DNA from 4 places in the Nakamurella alba genome. Region 3 is predicted to be linked to each of the others. Evidence: riboswitches for the same ligand, from Rfam matches in the RefSeq annotation. Region 3 holds a riboswitch; each other region holds the start of a gene.
The links. A riboswitch is a leader RNA that binds a small molecule or an ion and turns the genes downstream of it on or off. The one in region 3 is predicted to bind S-adenosylmethionine.

Region 1 (5,390 bases), on a different contig from region 3:
GGAGGGTCAGGCCGCCCCGGTGTAGCGCTGCAGGAACTCGCGGGTGCGGTCCTGCTGGGGATTCCCGAGAACTGCTTCGGGAGCACCGGATTCGAGGATCGAGCCGTTGTGCAGGAAGACGACCTGATCGGACACGTCGCGGGCGAAGGCCAGCTCGTGCGTCACGATGATCATCGTCGCGCCGTCGGCGGCGATGCCCTTGATCACGTCCAGCACCTCGCCGACCAGCTCCGGGTCCAGTGCTGACGTGGGCTCGTCGAACAGCATCACCGTCGGACGCATGCAGAGCGCCCGCGCGATCGCCACCCGCTGCTGCTGGCCGCCGGAGAGCTGCCGCGGGTAGCTGCCGGCCTTGTCCGCCAACCCCACCCGCTCCAACTGCTCCATCGCCGAGGACCGGGCCGCGTCCCGCGACACCCGACGCACATGGCGGGGTGCGAGCATGACGTTCTCCAGCACCGTCCGGTGCCCGAACAGGTGGAAGCTCTGGAACACCATCCCGACCTCGGCCCGCTGCGCCCGGGCGCGCCGCGGCGGGATCTCGTGGATCCGGCCACCGCGCAGCTCCCGGCCCATCAACGCGCCGTCCACCTCGATGAGGCCGGACTCCGGGTCCTCCAGTCCGTTGATGCAGCGCAGCAGCGTCGACTTCCCCGACCCGGACGCGCCGATCAACGACACCACCTCGCCGCGGCGGACGTCCAGGTCCACCCCCTTGAGCACCCGCAACGCACCGAACGACTTCGTCAACGACCGGATCCGGATCACCGGACGCTCCGCGGTCATGCCTCCACCGCCTGTGAGGTGCGGGTGGTGCGACTCCGCCACAGGTTCCGCCGGCCGACCGTACGGGAAGTGCCACGAGCGAAGTGCTTCTCGATCCCCCACTGGCCGACGGAGAGCACCGAGGTGACGATCAGGTACCAGATGCAGGCCACCGTCAGCAGCGGGATGATCTGAAACGTCCGGTTGTAGATGATCTGCACCGAGTACAACAGGTCCGCCACCGCGATCACCGACAACATCGACGTCGCCTTCAGCGTGCCCACCAACAACGAGCCTGCTGATGGCAGGATCGCCCGCATCGCCTGCGGCAGCACGATCCTGGTGAAGGTGAACAGCGGCGAGAGCGACAGCGCGTGCGCCGCCTCGCGCTGCCCGGCATCCACCGACAGCAGGCCGCCCCGGATGATCTCGGTGGCATAGGCGGTCTCGTGCAACGTCAACCCCAGCAGCGCCGCCAGCACCGCGGTCATCACCTCACGCGCCGGCGCCTCCACGAACGTCGGACCCCACGGGATGCCGAACGACAACTTCGGGTAGAGGTAGCCGATGTTGAACCACACCAACAGCTGCACCAGCAGCGGTACCGATCGGAAGATCCACACGTAGCCCCACGCCAGCCCGCGCAGCACCGGCTGCTGCGACAGCCGCATCGCCGCCAGGACCGCGCCCAGCAGCAGCGACAACACCGTCACCAGCACCGTCACCCAGACCGAGAGCCACAGCCCCTCCAGCACCGACGAGGAGAAGAAGTAGTCGCCCACCACCGACCATTCCATCGCCGGGTTCTTGGCCACGGAGAGCACCGAGAACACCGTCAGGACCAGCACCACCGCCGTCAGCACCCACATCCCCGGCCGACGGCGGCGCACCACCGGACGCGACGCAGCGGCCACCGCCGCGGCGAGGTCGGCATCATCCGCACCGATACCGGCGGCGGGTGGCTCCTTCGACAGGTACTGCGGGGTCACTGCTTTCGCGCTGGGCGGCACGAGGTCCTCTTCTCGGGTGGCTCGCGGTCGGCGGGACCGTGACGAGCGGTGTGCTGCTGTTTCCCTGTGCGGATCCCGCGGGTCGGCCACCGGCGGAGCGGCGCGACGCGTGAGGGATCCGGATCAGTGACCGGGACAGCAGGCGGAAGAGGAAGCGGCGCGCATCAGGTCGATGTGCAGACGGCGACAGCCACGGAAAGCAACGGTCTGCTCGGCCATGTCCACTCCTCGTCCACGCTTGCGGCACGCCGAACGGCGCGCGGCCTGGTCGTCACCCGGGGCACCCCACCGTGGCGGAGGGTTGCCGGCCAGCAAGCCGGGGCTTCGTGCTGGCACTCATGACCTGCGACCGACGATAGGGATCCCCGCGCGAGCGGGTCAAGCCGGACAACAGCTCCCGACTCCCGGCCGGCCGTACTCCACGACAGCCGTGCCACACCGTCGACCGAGGTCAGACCACACGCAGACATCCGGTGGATCGACGCCACGTAATCCTCATCACGCCCGGGTCGCCCACCGGTTGTTCAGGGGCGGCCCTGCGGCCCGAAGGTCACCATCTCGGGTGTCTGCGGGCCCTGCGGTACGGCCGGGAGCGGTTGCGGCAGACCGGTTCCCAGGTCCTTCTCACCGTGCCAGGCGACCAGGAACGTGTAGACGGCGATCGCGATCAGCGGTTCCAGCAGGATCACCATCGCGTTGCCCGCGGTCGGCTCGGCGGTGACCAGCTGGTCGATGGCGGACGCCCCGATCGACGCCGGATCGGTGCCGTCGGTCATCACCGGGCCGAGCAGGTAGGCGGTCAACGCGCCGACCGCGCCGGCGAACCCGACCGTCAGCAGCATGGCGGTGCCGCGGACGCTGCGCCAGGCCCAGGCGGCCGCGGCGAGCGCCGCGCCGGCGGCCACCGACAGCAGCAGCATGATCGCGACAGCGGTGAACTGGCGCGGCGACTCGGTCGGCAGCGGCAGGTAGCTGCCGTCCTTGTAGACGACGAACTGCTCGCCGGGCGCCACCATCGCCCACAGCAGTGCCTGCACGATGCCGGCCAGCACGGCAGCGACCAGCACCGTCGCGCCGGACCGCCAGTGCAGCAACTCGCGGGCCGGGTCCAGCTTGCGTCGGCCGGCCTCCGGGGCCAGCAGGATCGGCGTCGTGTCGGGTGCGCTCATGCCAGGCAGTCCGCTCCGAGCAGGGCCTTGAGGTCACCCATCAGCGCGGAGGTCGGGGTGACGCGAAGCCCGTCGTCCAGCCGCAGTGTTGTGGTCCGGCCGCCGGACAGCAGCCGCAGGTGCACCGCGGTGGTGCCGGGGTGCGCCTGCAGGACGTCCCGCAACCGGTCGACCACCGGGGGTGTGCACCGAGCGGCGTTCATCGTCACCTGCATCGGGCCGCGGTTGGTCGAGACGGTCAGGTCCGGCACGGTGACACTCTGCGCGTGCAGGCTGAGCCGGTCGTCGGACCGGGACACCCGGGCCTTGACCAGTACCACGGCGTCCTCGGCCAGCGACAACGCGAACTCGGAGTAGACCTTCGGGAAGAAGGCGACCTCCACCCCGCCGGCCAGGTCCTCCAGCGTCGCCGACGCCCAGGGATCGCCCTTCTTGGTCAGCCGCCGCTGCAGACCGGTGAGGATGCCGCCGACGGTCACCGTGGCCCGGTCCGGGATGGTGCCGTCCAGGATGTCCGGCAGCGAGGCGTCCGACTGCGAGGCCAGCACATGCTCGACCCCGGACAGGGGGTGTCCGGACACGTACAGCCCGAGCATCTCCCGCTCGAATCCGAGGCGCAGCTTGGTGTCCCACTCGGTGTCCGGGATCTCGATGTGCAGCGACGAGTCGGCGGAGTCCTCCGTGCTCAGCTCGCCGAACAGGTCGAACTGCCCCTCGGCCTCGGCCCGCTTGAGCGCCAGCACCGAGTCGACGGCCTCGACGTGCCGCATCAGCAGGCCCTTGCGCGGGTGGTTCAGCGAGTCGAAAGCCCCTGCCTTGATCAGGGACTCGATCACCTTCTTGTTGCAGGCGACCGCATCGACCTTGCTGAGGTAGTCGGAGAAGTTGGTGTAGGCGCCCTTGTCCTTGCGGCAGGCGATGATCGACGCCACCACCCCGGTACCGACGTTCCGGATGGCGGACAGCCCGAACCGGATGTCGGTGCCGACCGGGGCGAAGTTCTTCTCCGAGGCGTTGACATCCGGTGGCAGCACGGTGATCCCCATGCTGCGGCACTCGGCGAGGTAGATCGCGGACTTGTCCTTGTCGTCGCCGACGCTGGTGAGCAGCGCGGCCATGTACTCCGACGGGTAGTTGGCCTTGAGGTAGGCGGTCCAGTACGAGACGAGCCCGTAGGCCGCCGAGTGCGCCTTGTTGAAGGCGTAGTCGGAGAACGGCAGCAGGATGTCCCAGAGGGTCTTCACCGCGGCACCCGAGTAGCCGCGCTCGGCCATGCCGGCGGAGAACGCCTCGAACTGCTTGTCCAGCTCGGACTTCTTCTTCTTGCCCATGGCGCGGCGCAGCAGGTCGGCCTGGCCGAGCGAGTACCCGGCGACCTTCTGCGCGATGGCCATGACCTGCTCCTGGTACACGATGAGACCGAAGGTGTCGCCGAGGATCTCGGCCAGCGGCTCTTCCAGCTCCGGGTGGATCGGGATGACCGGCTTGCGCTTGTTCTTCCGGTCGGCGTACTCGTTGTGCGAGTTGGCGCCCATCGGGCCCGGCCGGTACAGCGCGCCGACCGCGGAGATGTCCTCGAAGTTGTCCGGTCGCATCGACCGCAGCAGCGCCCGCATGGGCCCGCCGTCCAGCTGGAAGACACCCAGGGTGTCGCCCTTGGCCAGCAGGTCGAAGGTCTTCTTGTCGTCGAGCTCGAGATCCTCCAGGACCACCGTCTCGCCACGGTTGGCCTTGATGTTGATCAGGGCGTCGTCGAGCACCGTGAGGTTGCGGAGCCCGAGGAAGTCCATCTTGATCAGGCCGAGGCCCTCGCAGGTCGGGTAGTCGAACTGCGTGATGATCGCGCCGTCCTGCTCCCGCTTCATGATCGGGATGAGGTCGAGCAGCGGGTGCGAGGACATGATCACGCCGGCGGCGTGCACGCCCCACTGCCGCTTCAGTCCCTCCAGACCCTTCGCCATGTCGACGACCCGGCGCACCTCGACGTCGGACTCGACCAGCGCACGGAACTCGCCGCCCTCGTTGTACCGGTTGTGCGACGGGTCGAAGATCTTCGACAGCGGCACGTCCTTGCCCATCACCGGGGGCGGCATGACCTTCGTGATGCGGTCGCCGACGGAGAACGGCATGCCCAGCACGCGCGCCGAGTCCTTGACCGCCTGCTTGGCCTTGATGGTGCCGTAGGTGACGATCTGCGCGACCCGGTCGTCGCCGTACTTCTCGGTGACGTACCGGATGACGTCGCCGCGCCGGCGCTCGTCGAAGTCGACGTCGAAGTCGGGCATGGAGACGCGCTCGGGGTTGAGGAACCGCTCGAAGATCAGGCCGTGCTGCAGCGGGTTCAGGTCGGTGATCCGCATGGCGTAGGCCACCATCGACCCGGCACCCGACCCACGCCCCGGGCCGACCCGGATGCCGTTGTTCTTCGACCAGTTGATGAAGTCGG
Region 2 (5,390 bases), on a different contig from region 3:
CAGCATCTGCTCAGGTCCCCGACAGCCGTCGCAGTGCGGCCGCCGCTACCCGGCACGACCATCGGTCGCCGCCGGCTCGGGGCCGCGGATCCGGCCGCGGCGTCGTCGAGGTTCCCTATCAGCCGGCGACGGCGTGCCGACCCACCGGGGCCGGGGCCTTCCGCTCGGCGTGCCGCGCGTCGACCCGACGCCGCCAGCGCTGCAGGGGCTTCTCGATGAGGAACCAGGACGCGGTGGCGGCGGCGAGCGTGTAGAGGATCGTCAGCCAGGGCCACCACGGGTGGCGGGGGCCGTACTCGTGCAGCACCCAGCGCATGATCGGGTAGTTCCAGAGGTAGGCCGCGTACGAGATGGTGCCCAGCCAGAGCATCGGCGCGAACACCCGCGGCAGGGTGCGCCAGTGCTCCACGTGCAGCACCAGCACGATGGTGCAGACCGCGATCAGCGGACCGCCCAGCACGTACATCACCGGGTACTGCTTGACCTCGGGCAGCAGGCACAGCGCGAACAGGATGCCGATCGCCAGGGTGGACAGCGCCGCCCGCGCGACGCCGGCCGGCGGCAGGATCCGCTGCAGCCGGGCCTTGCCGAGGCGGGCGACCGAGCCGAGCACGATGGCCGGGGAGAAGGAGAACGGCATCGTGTAGATGGCCGCGACGTTGTCCGAGCGCCACCACAGCTGCCAGATCAGGCCGGCGAACACCACGACGATCGCGATGACAGCGGCGATGCGGACCTTGCGGTAGCGGAATCCCAGACCCAGCAGCAGCGGCCAGAGCAGGTAGAACTGCTCCTCGGTGGCCAGTGTCCAGAGGTGGCCGAGCGCCGCACCCTTGGTCAGGTACGGCATGTTCGCGGTGTAGGTGACGCCGGTGATGACGCCCCAGACCGTCTGGTCCGTCGTCTCGCCGAGCCAGTTCCACGTCATGTTGACCAGCACGTAGACGGCGAGCAGCACGTACAGCGCGGGCAGCAGCCGGACGGCGCGGTGGAAGTAGAAGCGGCCCCAGCGGACCCGGCCGAAGTGCTGCAGGTCCTTCACCAGCAGGCCGGTGATCAGGTAGCCCGACAGCGCGAAGAAGATGACCACGCCGACGATGCCGGCCCCGCCGAAGGTGCCCGGCCAGGAATGCCGGATCAGTACCAGGAAGATGGCGAGCCCACGGAGCAGATCGAGACCCTGGATCCGGCCCAACTCGTACGCCCCCTCGGCAGCGGCCCCACCGATCGCGGAACCCGGGTGGGAGACGGTGTGATCCGGGACTGACCGACGGATCGCGCGACGCGTCCGGAAACCCGGAGCGTGTGGTGGTGGCCAGGGCCGGGATCGAACCGGCGACCTTTCACTTTTCAGGCGAACGCTCGTACCAACTGAGCTACCTGGCCTCACACATGAGGCCGGGTCCGATTTTTCGAACCCGGCCCCTGGTGGCGACCCCGACGGGACTTGAACCCGCGACCTCCGCCGTGACAGGGCGGCGCGCTAACCAACTGCGCCACGGGGCCTCGTGGCTGAACAGGTCACGAAGACCTGCCCGTACCCCCAACGGGATTCGAACCCGTGCTACCGCCGTGAAAGGGCGGGGTCCTAGGCCGCTAGACGATGGGGGCTGAACCTCGCGGCTCAGCTCCAACGGCTATCCGTTGGGAGCCCGGAAAGCATACGACACGGGTTCGGGACTAACAAAACAGCACGTCAGAGGCGATTCGGGCGCCGATCGTCGCGCCAGGCGCGGTTCGCCGGCGGGTCGTGTCACACCGGGGTTCCCAGCGCCGCCGGTCGTTGCTACAGTCGGCGGCGAAGGTCATGAGTGCCAGCAGACAGCCCCGGCTTGCTGGCCGGCAACCCTCCTACCGCGGTGGGGTGCCCCGGGTGAAGACCTGGTCCGGCACATGTCGTGCCCGGACAAGCGCGGGCCTCCGATCGCATCCGGTGGTCCCTGACCCCGGAGGTGTCCGATGCCCACCGAAACCGCCCTGCTCGACCGTCCCGACGCGACGTCCGCGCTGCGCACCCACCGGCTGATCGACCCGCTGGCCGTCGTCCCGATCGCCCGGCTGCCCCGGGTGGGCCACCCGCACGCCCCCGGTCTGGAGATCGCCGGCGCCGGCGCGACCGTCCCGCTGACCGGCGGTGGCCGGATCGAGTACGCCAACCTGGACCACGGCGCCTCCGCCCCGGCGTTGCGCGAGGTCAGCGACACCGTCGAGCGACTGCTGCAGACCTACGCGAGCGTGCACCGCGGAGCCGGCTGGCACTCGCAGATCTCCACCTCGCTCTACGAGGGCGCCCGCGGCCCGATCCGTTCCTTCGTCGGCGGCCGCGCGGACGACGCGGTGGTCTTCACCCAGCACACCACCGACGCGTTCGGCCTGCTGGCGCACTGCCTGCCGGCCCGCACCACGGTCGTCGTCTTCGAGACCGAGCACCACGCCGCGTTGCTGCCCTGGGAGCGCTCGGCCGCGCGGGTGCTGCGCCTCCCGGCGCCGGCCTCCCCCGCCGCCGCGATCGCCGCCGCCGACGAGGCCCTGCGCACCCGGCCGGCCGGTCCGGCACTGCTGGTGGTCACCGGCGCCTCGAACGTCACCGGCGAGTTGTGGCCCGTGGCCCGGCTCGCGGCCGTGGCCCGGGCCCGCGGCGCCCGGATCGCCCTGGACGCCGCGCAGCTCGCACCGCACCGCGCCTTCTCCATCGACGAGCTCGGCGTCGACTACGTGGCGATCTCCGGTCACAAGCTGTACGCCCCGTTCGGCGCCGGCGCGCTGATCGGCCGGACCGACTGGCTGCAGGCGGCGCCGCCGTACCGGCTCGGTGGTGGCGCGACCGCGACGGTCACCGACGACGAGGTCACCTTCAAGCCGGTGCCGGAGCGGCACGAGGCCGGGTCGCCGAACGTGCCGGGCGCCGTGGCGCTGGCCACCGCCTGCCACCTGATCGCCGGCGCCGACCGGGACCGGTTGGCCTGCCTGGAGGCCGGGCTGACCGAGGCACTGCAGCAGGGTCTCGCGGACATCCCCGGGGTGACCGTGCACCGACTCTTCGCCGCCGCCGACGCCCAGACCATCGGCGTCGTCACCTTCACCATCGCCGGCCAGTCCTCGGCCGAGGTGGCCGCGGCGCTGTCGGCGGAGCACGGCATCGGCGTGCGCGACGGCGCGTTCTGCGCCCAGCCGCTGGTCCGCAGACTGCTCGGTGCGGCCGGTTGCTCGTCCCCGGACGGCAGCGGCCATGCCCTGCGCGCCTCGATCGGCCTGGGTACCACCACCGAGCACGTCAACCGGCTGGTCGCCGCCGTGTCCGACATCGCCTCCCGCGGGCCGCGTCTGCGCTACACCACCGCGAGCGGCCGCCCCGCCCCCGTCGCCGACGACCGCGAGCTCCCCCGCATCGCCGCCTGGCAGTCCTGACCCCCCACCGCGCGAGGATCAACTTCCTCGACGCGTGTGAAAATGCCGGGTTTGGGACTGGTGGGGCGCGAGTCGCCACTTTCATACGTGCAGGCGGACTCTCGCCCCCGGCCGCGAGCGTCGACGCTGCCCCCCCCACCCGCGCGAGGATCAACTTCCCCGACGCGTGTGAAAGTGCCGCGTTTGGGACTGGTGGGGCGCGAGTCGTCCACTTCGCACGCGCAGGCGAAGTTGATCCTCGCGCCACCCGGGGCCAGATCCTCGCCTTACCAGGGCGTGTGGGGCGGCGTGAAGGGTCAGGCCTCGTGCCGGCCGGTGCCCTCACCCTCTGGATCGACCGGGGTGTCGGACTTCTCGAGCAGATCCTGCACCGGGATCCCGGCGCCTGCGTGCGCGCCGGCGCCCGGATCAGAATCTTCCGACTCGTCGAACACGCCCGACGAGACCTCCGCCGTTCCGACGGCACCGGCCGCGGCCGCCCCCACCGAGACCGTTCCCGTCGACACGGAGGAAGCGACAGGCGCGTCGGCGGAGAGGGTCTCGGCCTTGAGGGAGGCCTCCTCGGCCTGCCGCTCCTGCAGCGCGGACATGGTGCGCAGCGGCGTCTCCTTCAGGAACAGCACGATCGCGAAGGCCAGCGCCGTCAGGCAGGCGGCGACGATGTACACGAGATGCGTGGAGGAGACGAAACCCTCGCGGTACGGGTGGGCGATGATCGGGTCGATCGTCGAGAGGAACGAGGAGTCGTTCTGCAGCTCGGCGCCGAGCCCGCCCAGGTACTGCTGCGCGGCGGCCGGGGTGGTCGCACCCGAGGCCTGCGCCACCGCGGCCTGGAACACCGGGTCCGACGACTTCGCCGACACCGCGGACATGATCTTGTCCGGCAGCGAGTTGAACAGCAGCGACAGGAACACCGCGACACCCAGCGTGCCTCCGACCGACCGGAAGAACGTCGCGGACGAGGTGGCGACGCCGATGTCCCGCGCCGGGACGGCGTTCTGCACCGCGATCAGCAGCGTCTGCATGTTCAGGCCCAGCCCGAGACCGACCATCACGAAGAAGATGTCGAGCAGCCAGAACGGCGTGTCGACCTGCACCGTGAGCAGCAGCAGGAAGGCCACCACCAGCAGACCGGTGCCGATCACCGGGAAGATCTTGTAGCGCCCGGTCCTGCTGGTCAGCTGACCGGAGATCACCGAACCGGCCATCACGCCGAGCATCAGCGGGATCAGCAGCAGCCCCGAGCTGGTGGGCGTCGCGCCCTTGACCAGCTGCAGGTAGAGCGGGAGGCAGCTGATCGCGCCGAACATCGCCATGCCGACGAGCGCGTTCAGCACCATGCCCTGGGAGAAGGTGCTGCTGCGGAACAGCCGCATCGGGATCAGCGCCTCGTCCTTCATCATGAACTCGACGCGGACGAAGGCGGCGACACCGATCACGCCCACCGCGATCAGGATCAGCACCCGCGCGGAGCCCCAGCCCCACTCCCGGCCCTGCTCGGCGACGATCAGCAGCGGCACCAGGCCGATGACCAGGGTGGTGGCCCCCCACCAGTCGATCCGGTGGTCGTGCCGGGTGTGCGGGATGTGCAGCACCCGGGCCACGATGGCCAGCGCGATGATGCCGATCGGCACGTTGATCAGGAACACCCAGCGCCATCCGGAGATGCCGAGGATGCTGTCCGCGCCGGCGAAGGCACCGCCGACCAGCGGGCCGATCACCGACGAGGCGCCGAAGACGGCGAGGAAGTAGCCCTGGTACTTGGCCCGCTCCCGGGCCGGGACGATGTCGGCGAGGATCGCCAGCGCCAGCGAGAACAGGCCGCCCGCACCGAGTCCCTGGAACGCCCGGAACGCCGCCAGCTCGTACATCGACGTGGCGAACGTGCAGGCCGCCGACCCGATGATGAACAGCGTGATGGCGGTGATGAACAGCGGTCGCCGCCCGTAGATGTCCGAGAGCTTGCCGTACAGCGGGGTACT
Region 3 (5,390 bases):
GAAACCGCCCTCGACGTGCACCACGTCGGTGAAGCCCTTCGCGATCAGGGCCGCGGCCACCGGGCCGGAGCCGCGGACCGAACCGCAGAGGACCACGATCGGGGTGTCCGGGCCGGTGACCTGGGGGAGACGGGTGGGGGAGTCCGCGTCGAAGAGGGCGTCGACCTGGAAGCGGTCGATCACGGTCGCGCCGGGGACCTCGCCGTTCGCCGAACGTCCGGCTTCGGAACGAGTGTCGACGAGGAAGGCCCCGGCGGCGATGCGGTCGGCGGCCTCCTGCGCGGAGACCAGCGGTGCCAGGGCGCCGGCGTCGTCGAGGGAGAGGTCAAGTGCGGGAGCGGTGTCGGACATGGCACCAGCGTAGACTTGCCACATGAGCAGCACCGCAGTCGGTATCGCCTCGACGGACGACCGGGGCGTCGACGGTTTCACCGCCGCCTGGCAGGAATGGCACGCCGCACAGGAGGCGCGGTTGGCCGATCCGCACGGGTTCCTGGCCATCACCTCGCTGCACTTCCTCACCGCGGAGCCGGAGCGGTTCGCCGATGCCCCCGGTGTCTGGTCGACCGCCGCCGAGGGCGTGCTGGTGCGGTTGGACCCGGAGGACCGGCTCGAGGTGGACGGGGTCGTGATCACCGGTGAGCACCGGTTCGATCCCATCCCGGAGCGCGGCGGGATCAACGCGGTGTGGGGTGATGTCGTGCTGGAGATCGCCAGGCGCGGTGGGTACGACATCCTGCGGCCACGGCATCCCGACAACGACCTGCGGGTGGCCTATCACGGCACCCCGGCGTTCGCGCCGGATCCGCGGTGGGCCGTGACCGGGCGGTTCGTGCCCTTCGACGAGCCGCGACCGACCACGGTCGGGGCCTCGGTCGAGGGTCTGCAGCACGTGTACGACGCGCCCGGGCGGGTCGAGTTCGAGCTCTCCGGTGAGACTCTCGGGTTGACCGTCTTCAACGGGGCGACCCCCGGGAGCTTCATGGCCCTGTTCACCGATGCCACCTCCGGCGTGACCACCTACGCGGCGAACCGGTCCGTTCAGATCGCAGCTCCGGACGAGAACGGCGCCGTGTTGATCGATTTCAACCGGGCGTCCAATCTGCCCTGCGCCTACACCGATCTCGCGACCTGCCCGCTGCCGCCGGCGGGGAACCGGCTGCCGGTGGCGATCGAGGCCGGGCACAGGATCCCGTACGAGAGGTCCTGAGCCCGGCCCCGGCGGTCCCAGGACACCCGGCGGTCCTAGGACACCGGTCGCTCCTACGACACCAGGCTCGCGCCCTCGGACCGCTGCGGCACCGAGATGCCCAGGTGGTCTCGGAGGGTCGTGCCCTCGTACTCGGTCCGGTAGACGCCACGTTCCTGCAGCAGCGGCACGACGGTGTCCGCGAACTCGGCGAGCCCGCCCGGCACCAGGTGCGGGACCAGGATGAACCCGTCGGAGGCATCGGCCTGGACGTAGGAGTCGATGGTCTCGGCCACCGACTCCGGGGTGCCGATGAAGTTCTGCCGGGAGCTGGTCTCGATGACCGTCTCCCGCAACGACAGGCCTTTCGCCTCGGCGAGCGCCCGCCACTGCCGGGAGACCTCGATCGGATCCCGGTTCATCCGCACGCTCGCCCGGCCCTTGGCCAGGGTGTTCTCGCCCGGCACCGGGTCGAACTCGGGCAGCGGTCCGTCCGGGTCGCGGTCGCTGAGGTCGACGTTCCACAGCTGCTCGGCCAGCCGCAGTGCGCTCTGCCCGCTGACCTGCTGGCTCCGCACGTGCCGTGCGAGATCCTGCGCCTCGCTCTCGGTCTCGCCGATGGTGAAGGTGGCCGCCGGCAGCACCAGCAGGTCCGCGTGGGCGCGGCCGTACTTCGCCAGGCGGCCCTTGACGTCGGAGTAGAAGGCCTGCCCGGCCTCGAGGGTGCCGTGCCGGGAGAAGATGGCATCGGCGGAGGCGGCGGCGAACTCGCGGCCCGCATCGGAGTCACCGGCCTGGAAGATCACCGGGCGGCCCTGCGGGGAGCGTGGGACGTCGAAGTGTCCGTCGATGTCGAAGAAGTCGTCGTGGATCGAGAACTCACCCGCCCGGTCGTCGGCCAGGAACCGGCCGGCCGCTGCGTCGGCCACCACGGCGCCGTCCGGCCACGAGTCGAACAGGCGCTGGGTGGCGTGCAGGAACGACTCCGCCCGCGCGTAGCGGTCACCTTCCGCGAGATAGCCACCACGGCGGAAGTTCTCGCCGGTGAAGGCATCCCAGGAGGTCACCACGTTCCACGCGGCGCGACCGTCGGAGAGATGATCGAGAGTGGCGAACTGCCGTGCCACCTCGAACGGTTCGTTGAAGGTGGAGTTGATGGTGCCGGTCAGGCCGATCCGCTCGGTGACCGCGGCCAGCGCGGACAGGATGGTGAAGGTGTCCGGCCGGCCCACCACGTCCAGGTCGTAGATCTTCCCGTTCTGCTCCCGCAGCCGCAGACCCTCGGCCAGGAAGAGGAAGTCGAACTTGGCCTGTTCGGCGATCTGGGCGAACCTGACGAAGGAGTCGAACTCGATCTGGCTGCCCGACTGGGGATCGCTCCAGACCGTCGTGTTGTTGACTCCGGGGAAGTGCGCGGCCAGGTGGACCTGCTTGCGGGGGGTCATGCGAGGGCTCCGATGTCCGAAGAGACTGCTGCGTAACGGTTGGGGGCGACCGGGAGGTCGAGGCGGTCGCGGAGCGACTCGCTGAGGTACTCGGTCTCGCGCAGGCCGAGTCGGCGCAGTTCCGGTACCAGGGCGTGCACGATCACCTCGAGATCGGTCGGCAGGACGCCCGGCCACAGCCGGACGCCGTCGTAACCGGCCTGCTGCCGGTGCACCAGCAGGGCGGCGAGATCCGTTGGAGAGCCGGAGAACACGGCCGTACCGGTCGCGGCGGATGCGCCGTGCCGGTCGTCCAGCTCGGCGAGTCGGTCGGCGCCGGTGGTGTCCCGGTCGTCGAGGAACACCACCAGATCGGTGAGCCGGCGCTGCGCGGCGCCGCCGGTGGCGGCACGCAACCCGTCCAGTTCGGCGAGCGCCGTGGCGGCATCCGGGTCCGCGAGCGGATCGGTGAGAATCGCCACATCGGCCTGTGCGGCGGCGACACCGATGGCACCGTCGCCGGCTTCGCGGCCGGCAGCGACCACCACCACCGGTTGGCCCTGCGGCGGCCGCGGCGTGATGGAGGGTCCGCGCACGGAGAAGTACGGCCCGGCGAAGTCGACGTAGTGCAGCTTGTCGATGTCCACGAACCGCCCGGTCGCCACGTCCCGGATCTCGGCGTCGTCCTCCCAGCTGTCCCAGAGCCGGCGCACCACCTCGACCCAGTCGGCGGCCTCCGCCCAGGCGTCGGCGGGAGGCAGCGGCGCGCGCCGGCCGACCAGGGCGTAGTCCTGGTCGGCGATCGAGATCTGCGGCAGCACACCGGCTCTGCCGCTGGAGACGTAGTCCAGGGTGGCGATCGCCTTGGACAGGTGGAACGGCTCGGTCTGCGAGGTCACGGCGGCGGGCACGATGCCGATGCGGCCGGTGGACGGAGCGATCCGGGCCGCCAGCAGTGTGGCGTCCAGGCGCAGTCCGACCTCGGACGGCCGCTGCGGATCGCGGCCGAAACCGTCCTCCAGCGTGACGAAGTCGAGGTGCGCACGCTCCGCCGACAGCACCAGATCGGTCCAGTAGCGGGCCGAGGTCAGCTCACCGGGGCGGGCAGCGGGGGAGCGCCAGGCTCCGGGGTGGGCGCCGGCACCGGTCAGCGCGACGGACAGGAAGAACGTCATGGAGAGGCTTTCTCATCGGGGCGCTGCATCCGGGTGCGCGTGAACCCGGAAGCAGCGGAGGGAGTGGCCGGATGCGGTCAGGCCGGACAGAGTGCGCTGTGCACTCGCTGCAGGTCGATGTGCCGACGGCTCACCAGGAGCATCGGGGTCACGGAAGTCCGCACGGCGTGCTCCTCCTCGTGGTGGGCGTCGCCACCTGCTGGTTGCCCCGGCACGGTGCCGGGACCTGGTGTTCACCTGGGGCACCCCACAGCATGCGAGGGTTGCCGGTCAGCACGCCAGGGCCTGTCGCTGACACTCATCACCTGCGGGCAGGGTACACAGGTCGGCCGAGGACCGGGGCCGGGAGCCTGCTTGACCCTTGTCGGGCAGCTGGTTACCGTGAGGGAAGGTCATGAGTTCCAGCGCGAAGCTCCGGCTCGCTGGGCGGCAACCCTCCTCCGCGGTGGGGTGCTCCGGATGAGGACCTGGCCCTCCCGATCGGGACGGCAAGTGCGGAGTCACGTCGCAGCGACGGCTCCCGGGCAGGGAAGGACGACCGACGTGCACGCACCCTCGGGTAATCGTCCCTTCCTGCGTCGGCACATCGATCTGCTGCGCACCAGCAGCGATCTCTGTCGTTCCTGACCCGGTCCGGGCGGTCCGTCCCGACCTCCCGGCGTCCCCTCGTCAGCACCCGTCAGCGATCCGGCCGCAGCACGTGGCACGGATCGACCGCATTCCAGAAGGACCCGTCATGGCCACCGTCGTCGCGATCTCCGGCAGCCCGTCACCCACTTCCACCTCGCAGGCCCTGCTGCGGCACGTCGAACTCCGGCTCGAGGTCGCCGGGCACACCGTGGTCACGATCCACCCCCGGGACCTGCCCGCCGACGCCCTGCTGGCCGGCGACAGCAGCGATCCGCAGATCGCGGCCGCGGTCGCGGCCGTCGCGTCCGCCGACGGCATCGTGGTCTCCACCCCGGTGTTCAAGGCGTCCTTCTCCGGACTGCTGAAGACCTTCCTCGACCTGTTGCCGCAGTTCGCCCTGGCCGGTCGCCCGGTGCTCCCGCTGGTCACCGGTGGTTCGCCGGCGCACGTGCTGGTTCTGGACTACGCCCTGCGGCCGGTGCTGCAGTCGATGGGCGCCGCGCCCGTGGCCGCCGGTTGGTTCGTGTCGTCGGCGCAGCTGCGGCGGTACGAGGACGGCGGTCTCGTGCTGGACCCGGCCGCCGCCGGACCGGTGGCGGACGTCACCGACGGCTTCCTGGCCCTGTTGGACGGCCGTCCGGCGCCCGCGCTGCCGGCACCCCGGGTCGACCGGGCGCGGGTCTCGCCGGTTGCCGGCGCCGCCGATCTGCGGGTGCTGCTGGTCGGGCCGGACGACCCGAGGCTGGCCGGCCTGCTCGCCGACCTGAAGGTCGAGTACATCACTCGGTACGCCGCGTACACCCCGGAGACCACGCTGGTCGAGGTGCCGCCGGCCGACTTCGTCCGCCCCCGCGGCACTTTCGTGCTCCTGGCCGAGGGCGACGAGATCATCGCCGGCGGGGCGATCCGGCGGTACGACCCGCGGACCGCGGAGGTGAAGCGGGTCTGGACCTCGCTGAAGCACCGGCGGCG
Region 4 (5,390 bases), on a different contig from region 3:
GGGGTGCAGGTGCCACTGCCCGCCGGCGACTCGATGGGGGAGCAGCTGTTCCGGCTCGCCTACGAGGCCGGCGCCACCGGCGGTGACCCGGAGTCCGAGCTGCGCGCGGTGGCCCGGGGTCATGCCGACCGGCTGGTCGCGGCCGAACGAAGTGCCCCGACGGGCACCACCGGCTGATCCGTCGGGGGTCACCGGGACGGCGGAGGGTGCCGGCGGTGCCACCGGGACCGGCGGATCCGTCCGGCGGCAGCCACAGCAGACACACGACGCGGGGACGCGTACCGGATCAGCCGACGTCGCGGCGCCGGAATCCGAGCAGCCCGGCGATCACCAGCACAGCGGCGATCCCGGTCAGCACCAGGACCGGGGTCCAGTCCATCGCCGCCGAGGGCAGCTGCGGCAGGTGACCGAACGGCGAGAGGTCGATGACCCAGCGCGGCAGCCGCAGCAGGTCGCCGAGCTGGCCGAGCAGCAGCGCCACGCCGACCGCCGCCCAGGCCACTCCGATGGCGCGAGGCGCGAGACCGACCAGCAGCAGGGCGATCCCGCCCATCACCCAGACCGCGGGCAGTTGCACGAGCAGCGCGGACAGTCCGTCGCCGAGACCGGCCCCGCTGCCGCCGCGGGCGCCGAGGGCAACACCGGCGGAGAGCCCGCACAGGGTCAGTGACACGGCCGGGGCGACCACCACCCACAGCAGCTGCACCGCGAACAGCCGGGTCCGGCTCACCGGGCAGGACAGCAGCAGCTCGGTCCGGGCCGCCTCCTCCTCGGCGCGCAGCCGGAGGGCGATGGACACCGCCTGCCCGGCCACCGCGATCCCGACGAACCCGCCGATCGCGGCCAGCACCACCGCGGAGATCCCGCCGTCGCCGCCGAGCCGGCGGAACAGCTCCTGGATCTGTGGACTGCCCTGCAGCAGCTGATCGGCGCCGCCGGCCACCCCACCGAGCACCGCCCCGGCGACCGCGAGCCCGACCGCCCAGCCCGCCGCGGATCCCCACTGCAGCCGGACCCCGAGACCGCCGATCCCGGACAGCCGGCCCACGGCACGACCGGGCCGGGTGGGCAGCAGTCCCGCACCCAGATCCCGGCGGCGCTGGTACCAGGCCGCGGGCAGCAGCAACAGCACCGCCGCGGCCGGGTACAGCAACAGCACCGGCCACCGGTTCGCGGCGAACGGCTGCAGCTGCTCGACCCAGCCGATGGGGGAGAGCCACCGCAGCCACGGCAGGTCGGATCCATCGGCGGTGGCGCGCAGCAGGAATGCCACGCCGACGGCGGTCCCGGCCAGCACGGTTGCCCCGCGGGCGGACCCGGCGAGTTGCGCGGCCAGCGCCGCCACCGCGGCGAACACCCAGGAGCAACCGGCCAGGGCGGCGACCAGCAGCAGAGACCCGGTGACCGCCGACCCGGTGGACAGCGCGCCGAGCAGCCCGAGCAGACCAACCGCCACCGCTGCGGCAGCGGCGACCAGGACCGCGGAGGCGAGCTGCGCGGAGCGCCCCACCGCGGTGGCGGCCAGCAGCTCGGTCCGGCCCGCTTCCTCGTCGCCGCGGGTGCGCCGGACCACCGTGAACACGGCCATCAGCGCCAGCACGGTGGAGCCGATCACCCCGACCCGCCAGGCCGACAGCCCGCCCACCGAGCTGTCGAACACCGGGCCGGTGATCGCGACGGTGGCCGGGTTCGACCCGACCCCGATCGCGAGGTCGGCCCGGGCGGCGGCCTCCGGGTACAGCGCCGCGATCGCCGGGAAGCTGGTGCCGACCACCAGCCCGACCCCGATCACCCAGCACAGCAACGGGATCCGCTCCCGGCGCAGGCACAGCCGTAGCAGCGGGCCGAGGCCGGTCAGCGGCCCACCCCGCCCGGCCGTTCCCGGCGGAGCACCGATCCCCACCACCGCCGAGGTCATCGCGCGCCGCCGGTGGCCGGTTCCTCGCGGTAGTGACGGAGGAACAGCTCCTCGAGCGTGGGCGGGGACGCGGTCAGCGTCCGGACCCCGGCAGCGGTGAACGCCTCGAGCACCGGCCCGAGGCGGTCGGAGTCCACCGCCAGCTCGACCCGGGAACCCTCGACCCGCAGGTCGTGCACTCCGGGCAGCGCGTCGAGACCGCCAGGGACGGCGTCCAGGTCGGCCGCCAGCGAGGTCCGGGTGAGATGACGCAGCTGGGACAGGGAACCCGTCTCGACCACCCGACCGGCCCGGACGATGCTGACCCGGTCGCACAGCGACTCCACCTCGGACAGGATGTGGCTGGACAGCAGGACGGTCGTGCCGCGCTCCCGGGCCCGCCGGATCTCGTCCTGGAACACGGCCTCCATCAACGGGTCCAGCCCGCTGGTCGGCTCGTCCAGCACGAGCAGCTCCACGTCGGCGGCCAGCGCCGCGACCAGCGCCACCTTCTGCCGGTTGCCCTTGGAGTACGTCCGGCCGCGCCGCCGGGGGTCGAGTTCGAAGCGCTCCAGCAGATCCGCCCGTCGGGCCGGTTCGACCGGGCCGCGCAACCGGCCCAGCAGGTCGATCACCTCGCCGCCGGTGAGGTTCGGCCAGAGAGTGACATCGCCGGGGACGTAGGCCAGCCGGCGGTGCAGCGCCACGGCGTCGGCGAACGGATCACCACCCAGCAGCAGGGCCGACCCGGCATCCGGCCGGAGCAGGCCGAGCAGCACCCGGATGGTGGTGGACTTCCCGGCGCCGTTGGGCCCCAGGAAGCCGTGCACCTCGCCGGTGCCCACCGTCAGGTCGAGGTCGTCCAGTGCGACCACGTGCCCGAACGTCTTCCGGACACCTTTCATCTCCAGAGCAGCGGTCCCGGTCACGGTTCCTCCTGGCGGGTGTGCAGGTGTGCGAGATAGCCGTCCAGCAATCGGCTGTCGGTGAACAGCCCATGGGTGAGCAGCTCGACCAGCGGCAGGGCCACCCGGTCCGCGGCGGCGACCTGCGCCGCCGGTGCCGGCGTGCCGGGCGGCGCCAGGTAGTCGGCCAGCAACTGGGTGCCCAGGCTCATCACCACCAGCGCGAGGGCGCGGCCGGTGTCGTCACCGGCCGACCGGACGTCACCCCGCTCGGTCGCCAGCACCAGGTAGCGCCGGGTCTGCTCCACCAGCCCGTCGAAGAAGCGGCGGGCGAACGGGCCGCCCTCGACCAGGGCCTGCCGCACGTAGCCGTGCAGCGGCTCGGCGGGCCTGGCGGACATCAGTTCCGCGAGCGTGGAGAGGTCGGCGCCCGCCACCTCGTCCACCGAGGCGGCGAAGAAGTCCGAGATGTGGGCGTCGCAGGCCGCGCGCAGGCCGTCCTTGGACCCGAAGTGGTGCAGCACCAGCGCCGGCGAGACGCCGGCGGCCGCGGCGATGGCGCGCACGGTCGTCCTGGCGAAACCGTGCGTGGCGAACAGGGTGATCGCCGCGTCCCGGATCCGGGCACGTGTGGTCAGGTCGTCGTCCTGCGCTGAACGCATGTTCAGCATGCTAAACGCGTGTTCAGCCATCGGTCAAGACACCCGGTGCCCCGGCGACACCGGTTCGCTACACTCGCGTCAGGTCATGAGTGCCAGTGACAAGCCCCGGCTCGCTGGCCGGCAACCCTCCACACGCGGTGGGGTGCCCCGGGTGATTGACCTGGCGGAGCCCGGATCCGGGTTCCGCAAGCGCGGGTCGGCCACCTGGCCGGCCCAGTTGGCCGCCCGGAGGAGCGCAGCTGTGTCCTGTCGAATGTGTTGCCGCCACTGAATTCTCCGGCGTCCGCAGTGCGGCCGACGTACCCGGGGTAGTGGTCCGAAGGCCGCATCCTGCCGCCCCGCACCGGGCGGTCCAGGAACCCAGCAGCACCCGCCGCGCCCCGGTATCCGGGACATGGCGGCCATCCGTCCTCGTTGTATCAGCGACCCGTCCCCGCCCGTCATCCCCGGCGGAGCGGGCATGGTCGCTGCCCCGCCCTCACGTCACAGGAGATGAGAGATGAGCCCCAACTGGTCCTTCGAGACCCGGCAGATCCACGCCGGCCAGACCCCGGATCCCACCACCAAGGCCCGGGCCCTGCCGATCTACCAGACCACCTCGTTCGCCTTCGACTCCAGCGAGCACGGCCGCAAGCTGTTCGCGCTGGAGGAGCTCGGCAACATCTACACCCGGATCCACAACCCCACCACCGATGTCGTCGAGCAGCGGATCGCCTCCCTGGAAGGTGGCACCGGTGCGCTGCTGGTCGCGTCCGGCCAGGCGGCCGAGACGCTGGCGATCCTCGCCATCGCCGAGGCCGGTGACCACGTGGTGTCCTCGCCGCGGCTCTACGGCGGTACCTACAACCTCTTCCACTACACGCTGCCGAAGTACGGCATCAGCGTCGACTTCGTGGAGGATCCGGACGATCTCGAGTCCTGGCAGGCCGCCGTCAGGCCGAACACCAAGCTGTTCTACGCGGAGTCGATCTCGAACCCGCAGCTGGACGTGCTGGACTTCCGCGGTGTCTCCGACGTGGCGCACCGCAACGGCGTGCCGCTGATCGTCGACAACACGGTGCCCAGCCCGTATCTCATCCGGCCGATCGAGCACGGCGCGGACATCGTGGTGCACTCGGCGACCAAGTACCTCGGCGGCCACGGCACCGCCATCGGCGGCGTGATCGTGGACGGCGGCACCTTCGACTGGAGCGCCGACCCGGAGAAGTTCGCGAACTTCAACAACCCGGATCCGAGCTACAACAACCTGGTCTGGGCCCGGGATCTCGGCCCGAACGGGCTGTTCGGCATCAACGTGTCGTTCATCTTCAAGACCCGGCTGCAGCTGCTCCGCGACATCGGGCCGGCGATCTCCCCGTTCAACGCCTTCCTGCTCGCCCAGGGCATCGAGACGCTGAGCCTGCGGGTGCAGCGGCACAACGAGAACGCGCTGGCCGTCGCCCGTTTCCTGGAGGGCCGGGACGAGGTCGAGTCGGTGTCGTACCCCCAGCTGGAGTCCAGCAAGTGGCACGCGCTGCAGCAGCAGTACGCACCGCTGGGCGGCGGCCCGATCGTCTCCTTCGAGATCAAGGGCGGTGTGGAGGCCGGGCAGACCTTCACCGACGCGCTCGAGCTGTTCACCAACCTGGCGAACATCGGCGACGTCCGGTCGCTGGTCATCCACCCGGCCTCGACCACGCACTCGCAGCTGTCCGAGGCCGAGCAGTTCACCACCGGTGTCACCCCCGGCCTGATCCGGCTGGCCGTCGGCACCGAGTCGATCGACGACATCCTGGCCGACCTCGACGCCGGGTTCCGCGCGGCGAAGGGCTGACCGATGACCGCGGTGTCGGCCGGGCCCGACGGCTCACCCGCCGTCGGGTCCGGTCGGCATGCGCGGGAGATCGGTGACCTGCCACTGGATTCCGGTCACGTGCTGCCGGCGGT

Region 1: linked by a shared signal. The riboswitch ahead of GIS00_RS26670 (amino acid ABC transporter permease) and the one ahead of GIS00_RS29425 (putative leader peptide) in region 3 are both predicted to bind S-adenosylmethionine.
Region 2: linked by a shared signal. The riboswitch ahead of GIS00_RS11535 (aminotransferase class V-fold PLP-dependent enzyme) and the one ahead of GIS00_RS29425 (putative leader peptide) in region 3 are both predicted to bind S-adenosylmethionine.
Region 4: linked by a shared signal. The riboswitch ahead of GIS00_RS02250 (bifunctional o-acetylhomoserine/o-acetylserine sulfhydrylase) and the one ahead of GIS00_RS29425 (putative leader peptide) in region 3 are both predicted to bind S-adenosylmethionine.

Annotation. Positions count from the first base shown of each region.
Region 1 covers NZ_WLYK01000023.1:9,123-14,512, reverse strand. Annotated here, with positions in the region: gene GIS00_RS26675 (amino acid ABC transporter ATP-binding protein) at 7-786, opposite strand; gene GIS00_RS26670 (amino acid ABC transporter permease) at 783-1,775, opposite strand; SAM riboswitch class IV at 2,005-2,119, opposite strand; gene GIS00_RS26665 (DUF2567 domain-containing protein) at 2,300-2,944, opposite strand; gene dnaE (DNA polymerase III subunit alpha) at 2,941-5,390, opposite strand, start outside.
Region 2 covers NZ_WLYK01000003.1:275,908-281,297, forward strand. Annotated here, with positions in the region: gene GIS00_RS11515 (acyltransferase family protein) at 119-1,195, opposite strand; tRNA gene GIS00_RS11520 (tRNA-Phe) at 1,310-1,386, opposite strand; tRNA gene GIS00_RS11525 (tRNA-Asp) at 1,430-1,506, opposite strand; tRNA gene GIS00_RS11530 (tRNA-Glu) at 1,539-1,611, opposite strand; SAM riboswitch class IV at 1,804-1,919, shown strand; gene GIS00_RS11535 (aminotransferase class V-fold PLP-dependent enzyme) at 1,960-3,408, shown strand; gene GIS00_RS11540 (MDR family MFS transporter) at 3,705-5,390, opposite strand, start outside.
Region 3 covers NZ_WLYK01000011.1:18,544-23,933, forward strand. Annotated here, with positions in the region: gene GIS00_RS22110 (rhodanese-like domain-containing protein) at 1-351, opposite strand, end outside; gene GIS00_RS22115 (DUF1684 domain-containing protein) at 374-1,210, shown strand; gene GIS00_RS22120 (NtaA/DmoA family FMN-dependent monooxygenase) at 1,264-2,634, opposite strand; gene GIS00_RS22125 (LLM class flavin-dependent oxidoreductase) at 2,631-3,788, opposite strand; gene GIS00_RS29425 (putative leader peptide) at 3,866-3,931, opposite strand; SAM riboswitch class IV at 3,983-4,094, opposite strand; SAM riboswitch class IV at 4,179-4,289, shown strand; gene ssuE (NADPH-dependent FMN reductase) at 4,525-5,390, shown strand, end outside.
Region 4 covers NZ_WLYK01000001.1:527,032-532,421, forward strand. Annotated here, with positions in the region: gene GIS00_RS26760 (MazG family protein) at 1-177, shown strand, start outside; gene GIS00_RS26765 (ABC transporter permease) at 287-1,918, opposite strand; gene GIS00_RS02240 (ABC transporter ATP-binding protein) at 1,915-2,802, opposite strand; gene GIS00_RS02245 (TetR/AcrR family transcriptional regulator) at 2,823-3,464, opposite strand; SAM riboswitch class IV at 3,546-3,662, shown strand; gene GIS00_RS02250 (bifunctional o-acetylhomoserine/o-acetylserine sulfhydrylase) at 3,964-5,277, shown strand; gene metX (homoserine O-acetyltransferase MetX) at 5,281-5,390, shown strand, end outside.